Regions from separate parts of the Glutamicibacter sp. TV12E genome, predicted to be linked through region 1. Evidence: riboswitches for the same ligand, from Rfam matches in the RefSeq annotation. Region 1 holds a riboswitch; each other region holds the start of a gene.
The links. Region 1 has a riboswitch for thiamine pyrophosphate ahead of thiC (phosphomethylpyrimidine synthase ThiC). Riboswitches for the same ligand answer to the same signal wherever they lie in the genome.
Positions count from the first base shown of each region.

Region 2: linked by a shared signal. The riboswitch ahead of ACT7DV_RS04000 (3-oxoacyl-ACP reductase) and the one ahead of thiC (phosphomethylpyrimidine synthase ThiC) in region 1 are both predicted to bind thiamine pyrophosphate.
Region 3: linked by a shared signal. The riboswitch ahead of ACT7DV_RS10595 (ECF transporter S component) and the one ahead of thiC (phosphomethylpyrimidine synthase ThiC) in region 1 are both predicted to bind thiamine pyrophosphate.

Region 1 is NZ_JBQVVF010000001.1:2,418,949-2,422,148, forward strand. Features, by position in the region: gene thiC (phosphomethylpyrimidine synthase ThiC) at 40-1,782, opposite strand; TPP riboswitch at 1,778-1,887, opposite strand; tRNA gene ACT7DV_RS11320 (tRNA-Thr) at 2,063-2,134, opposite strand; tRNA gene ACT7DV_RS11325 (tRNA-Thr) at 2,657-2,728, shown strand; tRNA gene ACT7DV_RS11330 (tRNA-Met) at 2,776-2,849, shown strand; gene ACT7DV_RS11335 (GTP pyrophosphokinase) at 2,974-3,200, opposite strand, start outside.
Region 2 is NZ_JBQVVF010000001.1:878,641-881,840, forward strand. Features, by position in the region: gene ACT7DV_RS03995 (NtaA/DmoA family FMN-dependent monooxygenase) at 1-864, opposite strand, end outside; gene ACT7DV_RS04000 (3-oxoacyl-ACP reductase) at 861-1,661, opposite strand; TPP riboswitch at 1,747-1,840, opposite strand; gene ACT7DV_RS04005 (hypothetical protein) at 1,864-2,448, opposite strand; gene ACT7DV_RS04010 (HNH endonuclease family protein) at 2,700-3,200, shown strand, end outside.
Region 3 is NZ_JBQVVF010000001.1:2,263,988-2,267,187, reverse strand. Features, by position in the region: gene ACT7DV_RS10600 (ATP-binding cassette domain-containing protein) at 1-1,346, opposite strand, end outside; gene ACT7DV_RS10595 (ECF transporter S component) at 1,343-1,963, opposite strand; TPP riboswitch at 2,027-2,150, opposite strand; gene ACT7DV_RS10590 (DUF4235 domain-containing protein) at 2,224-2,475, shown strand; gene mnhG (monovalent cation/H(+) antiporter subunit G) at 2,531-2,935, opposite strand; gene ACT7DV_RS10580 (monovalent cation/H+ antiporter complex subunit F) at 2,935-3,200, opposite strand, start outside; gene ACT7DV_RS10575 (Na+/H+ antiporter subunit E) at 3,198-3,200, opposite strand, start outside.

The sequences.
Region 1 (3,200 bases):
ATTATCGTTTCCACAACAATAGGGGCCGCAGCTCTAGCTCTACGGGGCGGTACTGCCTACCGGAATCTCATCGCCGAGATAGACTTTTCCGCCGCTTTCTACGAACTCCCGGCTCTTCTGCGCCATGCCCGCCAACGCAGCTTGCGCTTCCGCTGAGCCGTACTCGTCGCGAATGTCCTGGGAGATGCGCATGGAACAGAACTTCGGGCCGCACATCGAGCAGAAGTGGGCCGTCTTGGCAGGTTCCGCAGGCAACGTCTCATCATGGAATTCCTGCGCCGTGACAGGGTCCAGGCTCAGCGAGAACTGGTCGTTCCAGCGGAACTCGAAGCGAGCCTTGCTCAGCGCGTCGTCGCGGGCGGTGGCCCCAGGATGCCCCTTGGCCAGATCTGCGGCATGTGCTGCAATCTTGTAGGTAATCACACCGGTTTTCACATCATCGCGATTAGGCAATCCCAGATGTTCCTTGGGCGTGACATAGCAAAGCATGGCGGTGCCATAACGGGCGATTTCGGTGGCGCCAATGGCGCTGGTGATGTGATCGTAGCCGGGTGCGACATCGGTGACCAACGGGCCTAGCGTATAGAAGGGCGCGCCGTCGCACAGTTCCTGTTGGCGTTCCACGTTCTCGCGGACCATGTGGAAAGGGATGTGCCCCGGTCCTTCCACCATCACCTGAACATCGTACTTCCACGCGCGCTTGGTCAATTCGGCAAGGGTATCAAGTTCGGCGAATTGGGCCGCATCATTGGCGTCGGCAATGCATCCCGGACGCAGCCCGTCGCCCAATGAGAAGGCCACGTCGTACTGCGCAAAGATTTCACACAGCTCGTCAAAGTGCGTGTAGAGGAAATTCTCCTGGTGATGAGCCAGGCACCATCCGGCCATGATGGATCCGCCGCGCGAAACGATTCCGGTGACGCGGTTGGCTGTCAGCGGGACATAGCGCAAGAGCACGCCGGCATGGATGGTCATGTAGTCCACGCCCTGCTCGCATTGCTCAATGACGGTGTCCCGGAAAATCTCCCAGGTCAGGGCGTTCGCTTCGCCATTGACCTTTTCCAGTGCCTGGTAGATCGGCACGGTGCCGATGGGGACCGGCGAATTTCGAATGATCCATTCGCGGGTGGTGTGGATGTCGTCGCCGGTCGAAAGGTCCATGACAGTGTCTGCGCCCCATTTGGTGGCCCACTGCAATTTGGAGACTTCTTCAGCGATGGAGCTGGTCACTGCTGAATTGCCGATATTCGCATTGATCTTTACGAGAAACGCTTTGCCGATGATCATCGGTTCGGATTCAGGGTGGTTGATATTCGAGGGGATGATCGCTCGTCCGGCGGCAAGCTCGCTGCGCACCAGCTCTACATTGCATTCTTCGCGCAATGCTACATAGCGCATTTCCGGGGTGATGACTCCAGCACGAGCGTAGTGCATTTGAGTCACTGCTGCCCCGTCTACGGCCTTGAGCGGCTGAGCGGAACGTCCAGCCCACTCATCGCTGGCAGTACCGCGGCGGACCGCTGAACGCCCATCGTCATGCAGGTTCCGCTCGCGTCCCGCATATCGCTGCACGTCTCCACGCTCAAGTATCCAAGATTCCCGAAACGGTTTCAGTCCCTGCGTTGGTTCGCTTCCCGGCCCGCTGGTGCGATACACAACCACCGGCTCGTTGGGCTGGCCATTGGGGGAGTCCGCAAGCAGGATCTGCGTAACCGGAACTGAAATCCCATCGGCTTCGCGGAACGCGAGAGAGTGGGCGGAATGCTGTTCAAATTGTTCCATTGAGAAACTCACTTCCTTCGCCGGCATTACCCGGACAGGTTCAACGGTCGCGGACAGCTGCAGTCCGATCTCAGCCCTTGCCATGGGGCTCCCGTGTGGTCGCAGATGACACTAGCACGAAAATTTCTATCGGAGGCAAACAGTCCACAAGGTGACGATCGGCCAGCGAAATGTTTTTTGCGAAGCGAGGATGAAATTCTGGCCATATTCGGTCCAGAATAAAAGTTCTGGGTAAACGAAAAGAGAGACAATCTGCAATCAGATTGTCTCTCTTATTTCGAGCCCCCTGCCGGAATCGATCCGGCGACCTCGTTCTTACCAAGAACGCGCTCTACCACTGAGCTAAGGGGGCAACGAGTAAATACTCTACACAGGTTTCTGACGTTTGCAAAATCCTGAATGGATTTGTAGCTGAGGTCACAAGCGTACTACTCAAGCCCGGAATGCGGGCGGTGGGTCACTGCCTGCGGAAGTTTTCCAGGCACCAGTATCCGATCAGGGGAAAAGTCTATTGGCGCCACAGGGATCATCGATTTATTCTGGCTCTTCCGACCGCATTAGGGGCGTTCTTGGGGCTTGCCCATTCGCACCCGGAGCCGTTGCAGCATTCCTGCTGTGTTTGAAGGGTGCCGGGCTTGCTTGCCATGCAAATTAGAAGTGAATTAAGGGGGCGGATAATTGCAGGCTGATCACCAAATTCCCCTCAGTGAGCATCGTCACCAAAGCACTTTTGTGCCATTGGTTGTGCCGCGTGAGTGTCTAAATCGCCAATAACCGAATCTGACTAGTGGTTATTCTCCCGACTGGTGTCGAATTAGAGGGTTGAACGCCGATTTTTGTTTGTGCGCGAATCCGTGTAGAGTATTTACTCGTTGCCCCCTTAGCTCAGTGGTAGAGCGCGTTCTTGGTAAGAACGAGGTCGCCGGATCGATTCCGGCAGGGGGCTCTGAGTGAGAAGCTTTCTTGGCTTCTACTGGATTGCTTCTCACTTGTGGCGGCGTAGCTCAGCTGGTTAGAGCGCACGACTCATAATCGTGAGGTCCCGGGATCGAGTCCCGGCGCCGCTACAGATTTTGCCCCGAAATCCTTGGATTTCGGGGCTTTTTCGTTTCTGAAAATATCTGTAACGAGCAAGGCCACCGAACGAAATAGTCTTTCGCTCGGAGGCCTAGCTCTATTTTTGGGCTATCGCTACTGGGTTGCGCCCTTGTCGCGGTGCTCCTTGCCAGTTGAAGCTTCCTTGGCAAGCATGAGCAGTCCTTGTATTACTTCCGCGTCTACTTCTTGCCCGTTAGCGTTTTCGTCGTTGGCGTCGTGGCCATGAACCTCTGTATGCAGTCGCTGCATCTGCATATCAAGCTTGGTGGCTACGGCTGCGGCTTCGGCAAGTTCTGAAGCCAAATAGGCAGGGACTTCGC
Region 2 (3,200 bases), 1.5 Mb from region 1:
TGCACGCTGCTTGGCTTTGGCTTCTTCTGCTGTGCGTCCCACATAGGTCACCAGCCCGGGCATGATCAGCGCCCTGTAATCCGAGCCACGCGAAGCTCTGGTGCGTTCGGAAATGTCTTGGGCGAATTCGGATGCCATCTGGTGATCGGCTGCTACCGAGTAGATCGCTTCAGCGTGTGCTGCTGCCAGTTCGCGGCCAGCTGGCGAGGAGCCTGCTTGGAACATGACAGGCTCGCCATGAACTGAGTTGGGCATATTCAAGGGACCTCGCACCGAGAAGTGCTCGTCTTCGTGATTGATTTCTTGAAGCAATTGCGTATCGGTGAAGTTTCCGCCACGGTCAATCTGGACTGCTTGATGCGGATAGGATCCCCACAACTTGCGCAAGACATCAATGAATTCTGCGGCTCTGCCATATCGCTGCGCGTGCGCAGGCAGTTCGGCGAGCGAATGGTTCTGCGCTTCGGTATCCCACATGCTCGTCACCACATTGATGCCGGCCCGCCCGTTGGACAAATGCTGCAAGCTGCCCAGCATGCGTGCCGCGTGGAAGGGAGAGTAGAAGCTGGCCGAGATGGTGCAGACCAGTCCGATATTCGTGGTGCATTGGCTGATCGCCGACAACAGCGTCACCGGCTCAAAGAACCAGGTGGGACCGGCCTGCGCAGCTGAGGATGACACCGCTTGGCCATCGGCGAAGAACACCGCGTCCAGCAGCCCCTTCTCAGCCAGCTGAGCCAGCTTAATGTAGTACTGGGTACCGGGAAGCTCTTCGGCTGCCGAGTCCTCAGCACGCCAGGCCGCTTGGTGGTGCCCGACGCCGTAAAGGAACAGATTCAGATGTACTTGTTTCTTCTGGCTCATCCCTTCACCAGCCCGCCATCCACGATAAGGTTCTGACCTGTCACCCCACGTGAGAGCGGGGAAGCGAAAAACAGGACGGTATCGGCCAGTTCCGCTGGAGTGGTGACTCGACGCAATGGCGTTCCCGAGGCAATCAAGTCGAATACTGCCTCGGGGGTCGCAGCCGAGGCGTCGGTGGTGCGCAAGAGCCCGCCAGAAACCATGTTGATGTTGATTCCTTCAGGCCCAAGATCATCAGCGAAGGTACGGGTCAGGGACAGCAGCGCAGCTTTTGTGGCGGTGTAGTCATGGTACGGAACCACCGGGTGCTGGAATAGGTTAGTGCCGATATTGATGATGCGTCCAAACCTTGTTTGCCGCATTCCAGGCAGGACAGCCTGGATGGCAGCCACGGGAGCCAGCACCGATCCGGCGAACTGGGCGCTGAGCTCTGTTGCCGAAATCGCTTCGGCGGTGGAGCGGGCATCGCCGTTAAAGGAGAAATCCACCAAGGCATTGTTCACCAGAGTAGTCACCGGCTGCCCAAAATGATCTTCGGCTTCAACCACCATCGACTTGAGCGCAGATTCGTTGCGAACATCAGCCTTAATGGCTACTGCATCGTTCGGGTAGAGCGCAACGAGATCATTGGCTGCTTGTTCCGAAGTGCTGTAATTGATGACGACTTTCGCTCCAGCAGCTAGGAAGGCCTTGCTGATGGCGGCACCGAGCCCTCGGGCTCCGCCGGTGACAAGAATAACCTGCTCTTCAAGTGGAAGGGCAATGGGGGTTGCTGGTGATTGGGTGTCCGTGCTCATCTTGTTTGAACTCCTTGACGGCGTCTGTTGGCGAATGGATTTTGACCAAAGACGCGGACGGTTCAAGCACTTCAGGTGCACACATACGCAGAATCCAGGACATTCCCTTCGCCAGTACTAACTGGATCAGGTTCAACGGGTGTTCTCTCAGCCGCCCTGCGGCACCCCGTGTCACTGCTCCCATTAGTAGCACACGCACGGCTTAGCTGTAGAACATTACTTCATGAACCCCGCGCGTATCAGCACTTGGTTCTTGGACAATCCAAACTTCACCGCCATCTGGAACAGTGAATTCCATGCTCAAATCGTTAGCAGGGATCGCACACTGCAGGGAATCTTCGGCGACAACCTCGTCATCTTTAACAGCCTTGATACGGACGAATCCCACTCCTTGGCAAGCGAACTGGAGCAGATTTTTCTGTCCCGCCGAGGTAGAGACGATCAGAGGCTCTGTCTGAATATCCCCTGCCTCATTTAGCTGATAGGTATTCGATGATCCCGACCCAGAGCTGAACCCGTTCTCTTCAAAGAATTCCGCACCCGGATCTTCTAGTGAGCCGACTAGCCCACCTTCTCCTCTGATAGCAGCGGCAAAGGCGATCATCGGCGGGAAGAATTCCGCGATGCCATCGATACTTTCGATAGTGTCTTCCGCTATCTCTTCTTCGAGGACTCCCGGAGTAGTCTCGGGAGCAGGTTCTTCCGGGAGCCTCAATTGCGAAACTGGGGTGGTACAGGAGCAAAGCCCGAGCAGCGCAACCAGGGCCAGCGTCAGGCTCCTCTTCATGAGCGCTCCAATACGAACGAGGATGAAATAGTTTACTCGACCTTATGTTATTAATCTGATTTAAACAATGCATGTCAAACAAAAGAACCATGATTTTTATCAGATCATGAAATGGTCAACTACACAGGCCCACACGGATCTCACACTAAAACACGGCCTAGACGCGGCTAAATGGTCCACCCCACTTCATATAGTTTCCTAAGGGCCTACCCCCTTGCCAACTGTCGCTTTCCTAGGAGTCGTACTTCCGCATGCAGCTGCTGCGCCGCGCAATCTCATTTGCACTCATCGCTTCATCCCTTGCCCTCACTGGATGCTCAACTCTTGATTCCATCGAGCAGTATCGAGTTCCCGACGCACAGGCTGACACTACCTACAACAGTGCGGGGCAACGCGCCAGCTACGCTGACTCGCTTGAATTGCTCGCGGATATCGACGTGAAGGGCCGCGCCCCCAAGACTGGCTACGAACGGGAAAAGTTCAGCAAGGGATGGAAGGATCCGGACCGCAACGGTTGCGACGCCCGCAATGACATCCTGGCTCGCGACTTGGAACACGTGAAATACAAATCAGCGTCGAAGCCTTGCGTAGTGCTCAGCGGAACCTTCCACGACCCGTATACCAACACCACCATCAAATTTGTTCGGGGCCAGAAAACAAGCACCGCGGTTCAGATTGACCACGTTGTTGCTTTGTCAGATGCGTGGCAAAAGGGTGCACAGCGCTGGGACCAGGAAGCTCGTTTCGAATTC
Region 3 (3,200 bases), 150 kb from region 1:
AGCACATCGGGGGCCGCGGCCAACACGGTGCCCACCGACAACCGGCGTTTCTCCCCTCCCGAAAGAGTAAAGGGATTAGCTTCGGCCAGATGCTGCAAGCCCAAACGCTGCAGCAGCGACTCGACCAGGGCATCAACCTGCTGCGCTTCGTACTTCAGCTCGTGGCCGCCGCTTGCCTTGGCCCGCAGCGGCGCAAAAGCCAATTCTTCGCGCACGCTCTGGGTGACAAATTGGTGTTCGGGTTCCTGGAACACCGACCCTATCCGGCCGATCAGGGCTCCTGCCCGCCAGCTGAATGGTGATTTCCCCAGGCCGTTGGCCAGCGCGTCGGAAGCCTGCAAGGCTCCCTGTGCCGGTTCCAGCAAACCGCCCAAGGTCAGTGCCAAGGTGGATTTCCCGGCGCCATTCTCGCCGCGGATAACCGTCGCCGTTCCAGCGCTCACCGCCAGATTCACCGTTTGGGTCCGGGGCGCTTGCCCGCTGCGGGCGCTGACCAGCTCGGCGGCTTCCAGAAGCAGCGCCCCGGGCCGGGGGCTCGCCGGTCGGACCTGTGGCGAATAGCCTGGCACCCACACTCCGGCCTCCGAAAGCTCTGCACGCAGGTCTTCATCGTCAATGAGCCGCTGCGGGTCCAGGTCGTGGGCGATGCCGCCGCCTGGTTCGAGGACGATGACTCGATCCATATGTTCTGCCCACGCATCCAGCCGGTGCTCGACCACGATCAGCGTGGCGCCGCTGAGCCGGGCGGCGTTGAGCACCGCATCGCGCAATGGCCCGATGCCTTCCGGGTCGACGTTGGCGGTGGGTTCATCAAGCAGCATCAGCCCAGGCTGCATGGCCAGGATTCCGGCCAGGGCCAGGCGCTGCTTTTGCCCGCCGGACAGTTCCTGGGTGCGGTGGTCCATGGGCAGCATGCCCAGCCCCACCGCGTCCAGGGCCTCGGGAATTCTCTGGCGGATGATGGCCGGATCCACCGCCAGGTTTTCGGCGCCAAAGGCCACGTCGTCGGCGACCCGGCTTTGCACCACCTGGGTCTCCGGGTCCTGCTGCATCAGCCCCACCGGGTGTTCCCGGGCGAAGGCGTCTGACCCGTCGATGAGCAGTTGACCGGCGATCTGCTCGGCCCCATCGACTTCCAGCAGTCCGGCCAGGGCATGGAGCAAGGTTGACTTGCCTGCCCCGGACGGGCCGATTAGCAGCACCTTTTCGCCGGAGTTGATCTGCACGTCAAATGCCGAGATGGCAGGTTGCGAGCGTTCCGGGTGCTGCCAGCAAAAACCTCGAGCAATGATCTCGATGCCTCGCCGAGTTTGTGCCGTGGCACCGGTGTTGGCCATCGAACTCATTTCGCGGCCAGTTTTCCGGATTCAAGGTGTGCCCGGCGGCTGGCCAAAGCGCTCAACGCGCCGGTCTTGGCCAGGCCACGGGTTGCCAGCCAGGACAGCAGGCCTGCAACAATCAGCCCGGAGACACCGGTAGCGATCACGTGGAACAGCTTCAGCGCCGGGGTGTATTCAACGTAGTAGGCCATGATGTAGGCCTCGGAAATACCGGCGAAAAGTCCAGAGAAGAGCCCGGCAAGCAATGCCACGCCCAAATTCCACTTGCGGTAGCGGAACGCGGCAAAGACCACTTCGGCACCCAGGCCTTGGACCAGGCCGGACAGCAGCACGGTCAGGCCATAATGCGAACCGAGCAGCGCTTCGACCACCGCTGCCAGCAGCTCGCAATACAGGGCCGCGCCGGGCTTGCGGATAATCAGCGCGCCAAGCACCGCGGGGAAGAGCCAAACGCCGGTGAGCAGTGCTGCCGCGGGAGGGAAGGCCGCAAAGGCCAGCGAGAACAGCCCATAGCCTGCGCCCCAGGCCCAGAAGATGACGCCCGAGGCGACTGCGATGACCGATGCAGTGACGATGTCTACGACGCGCCAGCCAGAACGCTGATTTGCTGCTGATTGCTTCATTGGTGGTCCTCCTATATCAAGGAGGGGAGATGTACGGATTCAGGGCACAATGGTCCCGGTCCGCATCCGAGATGCTCGACTTCCTTCGCCGGTACTAGCCGGAGCAGGTTCGAGGGTCTGCGATCTATCGCACTCTCAGCGTCTTGCGACTCCAGTTTCGAAGTCTGACGCTCCCCTGTCGGAAAATTACTGCCCACCTACCATACCGCAGGTATGCTGGGCAGAGGAACGATAAGTCACGACGTTGAAACGAGGGCAAAATGAATACAGTGCAGAAACTTGCCACCACGGGTATTTCCATTGGCGCCGGTTTTGTCGGCAGCAAGCTGGTTGACCAGCTGTGGAAGGGTTTCACCGGAAACAAGGCACCCCGTAAGGGAAGCGAAGAAGCCGCCGAGGCTTCGCTGCGCCAGGCTCTCGGATTTGCGATCTTCTCGGCCATCGTGGCAGCCACCATTCAGGTGCTGGCAGACCGCGGTAGCAACAAGGTAGTCGCACGCTTTAGCAAGTAGCGCACACAGCACGGGCATCCCGCCGTCGGCGGGATGCCCGTGCTGTGTTGTTGTCCTAGTCTTCAGATTTTCCGGTTGCACCCGAGGTTGCATCGAAGGTTCCGGTGGGCGGGGCACTGCTGGTCTTGTCCACAATCTGCTTGAGCTCATCGGCATAGAGCGAGTCCTTGGCAGCGTGCTTGGTGCGGTAGCCGGAGCGCCCGATCATATGAGCCGAGACCGGTGCGGTCAACAACTGCATTCCCCATGCCAAGAAGAGCACGGGAACCACAGCCCAGCTGCGCAGCTGAATCGCCAGCCCGGTGAAGACCAGCAAGAACCCGAGGACCTGGGGCTTGGTTGCGGCATGCATGCGGGTGAGCATGTCGGGAAAGGTCAGCAGGCCAATACCGGCAATCAGTGACATGAGGCAACCGGCAATCAGCAGTACTGCCACGAGAATATCCACGAACATCTCCATCAGGCATTCCTCTGGTCAGAAACGTAGCGCGAAACGGTGACCGAGCCGATGAAGCCCAACGTGCAAGCGGCAATGACGAAGAGCAGGTAGTCGGTGTGCCGGTTGTAGACCATCTCCAGGCACAGCGCCACGGAGATGATCAGCAGCATCACGTCCAGTGCGAGAACGCGGTCGAGAATCGACGGGCCCTTGGCCACGCGGATTACACAGGCAACGGTGGCCAAGCCCAGCATGATGCCGCAAATCCACATCACGATTTCCATCA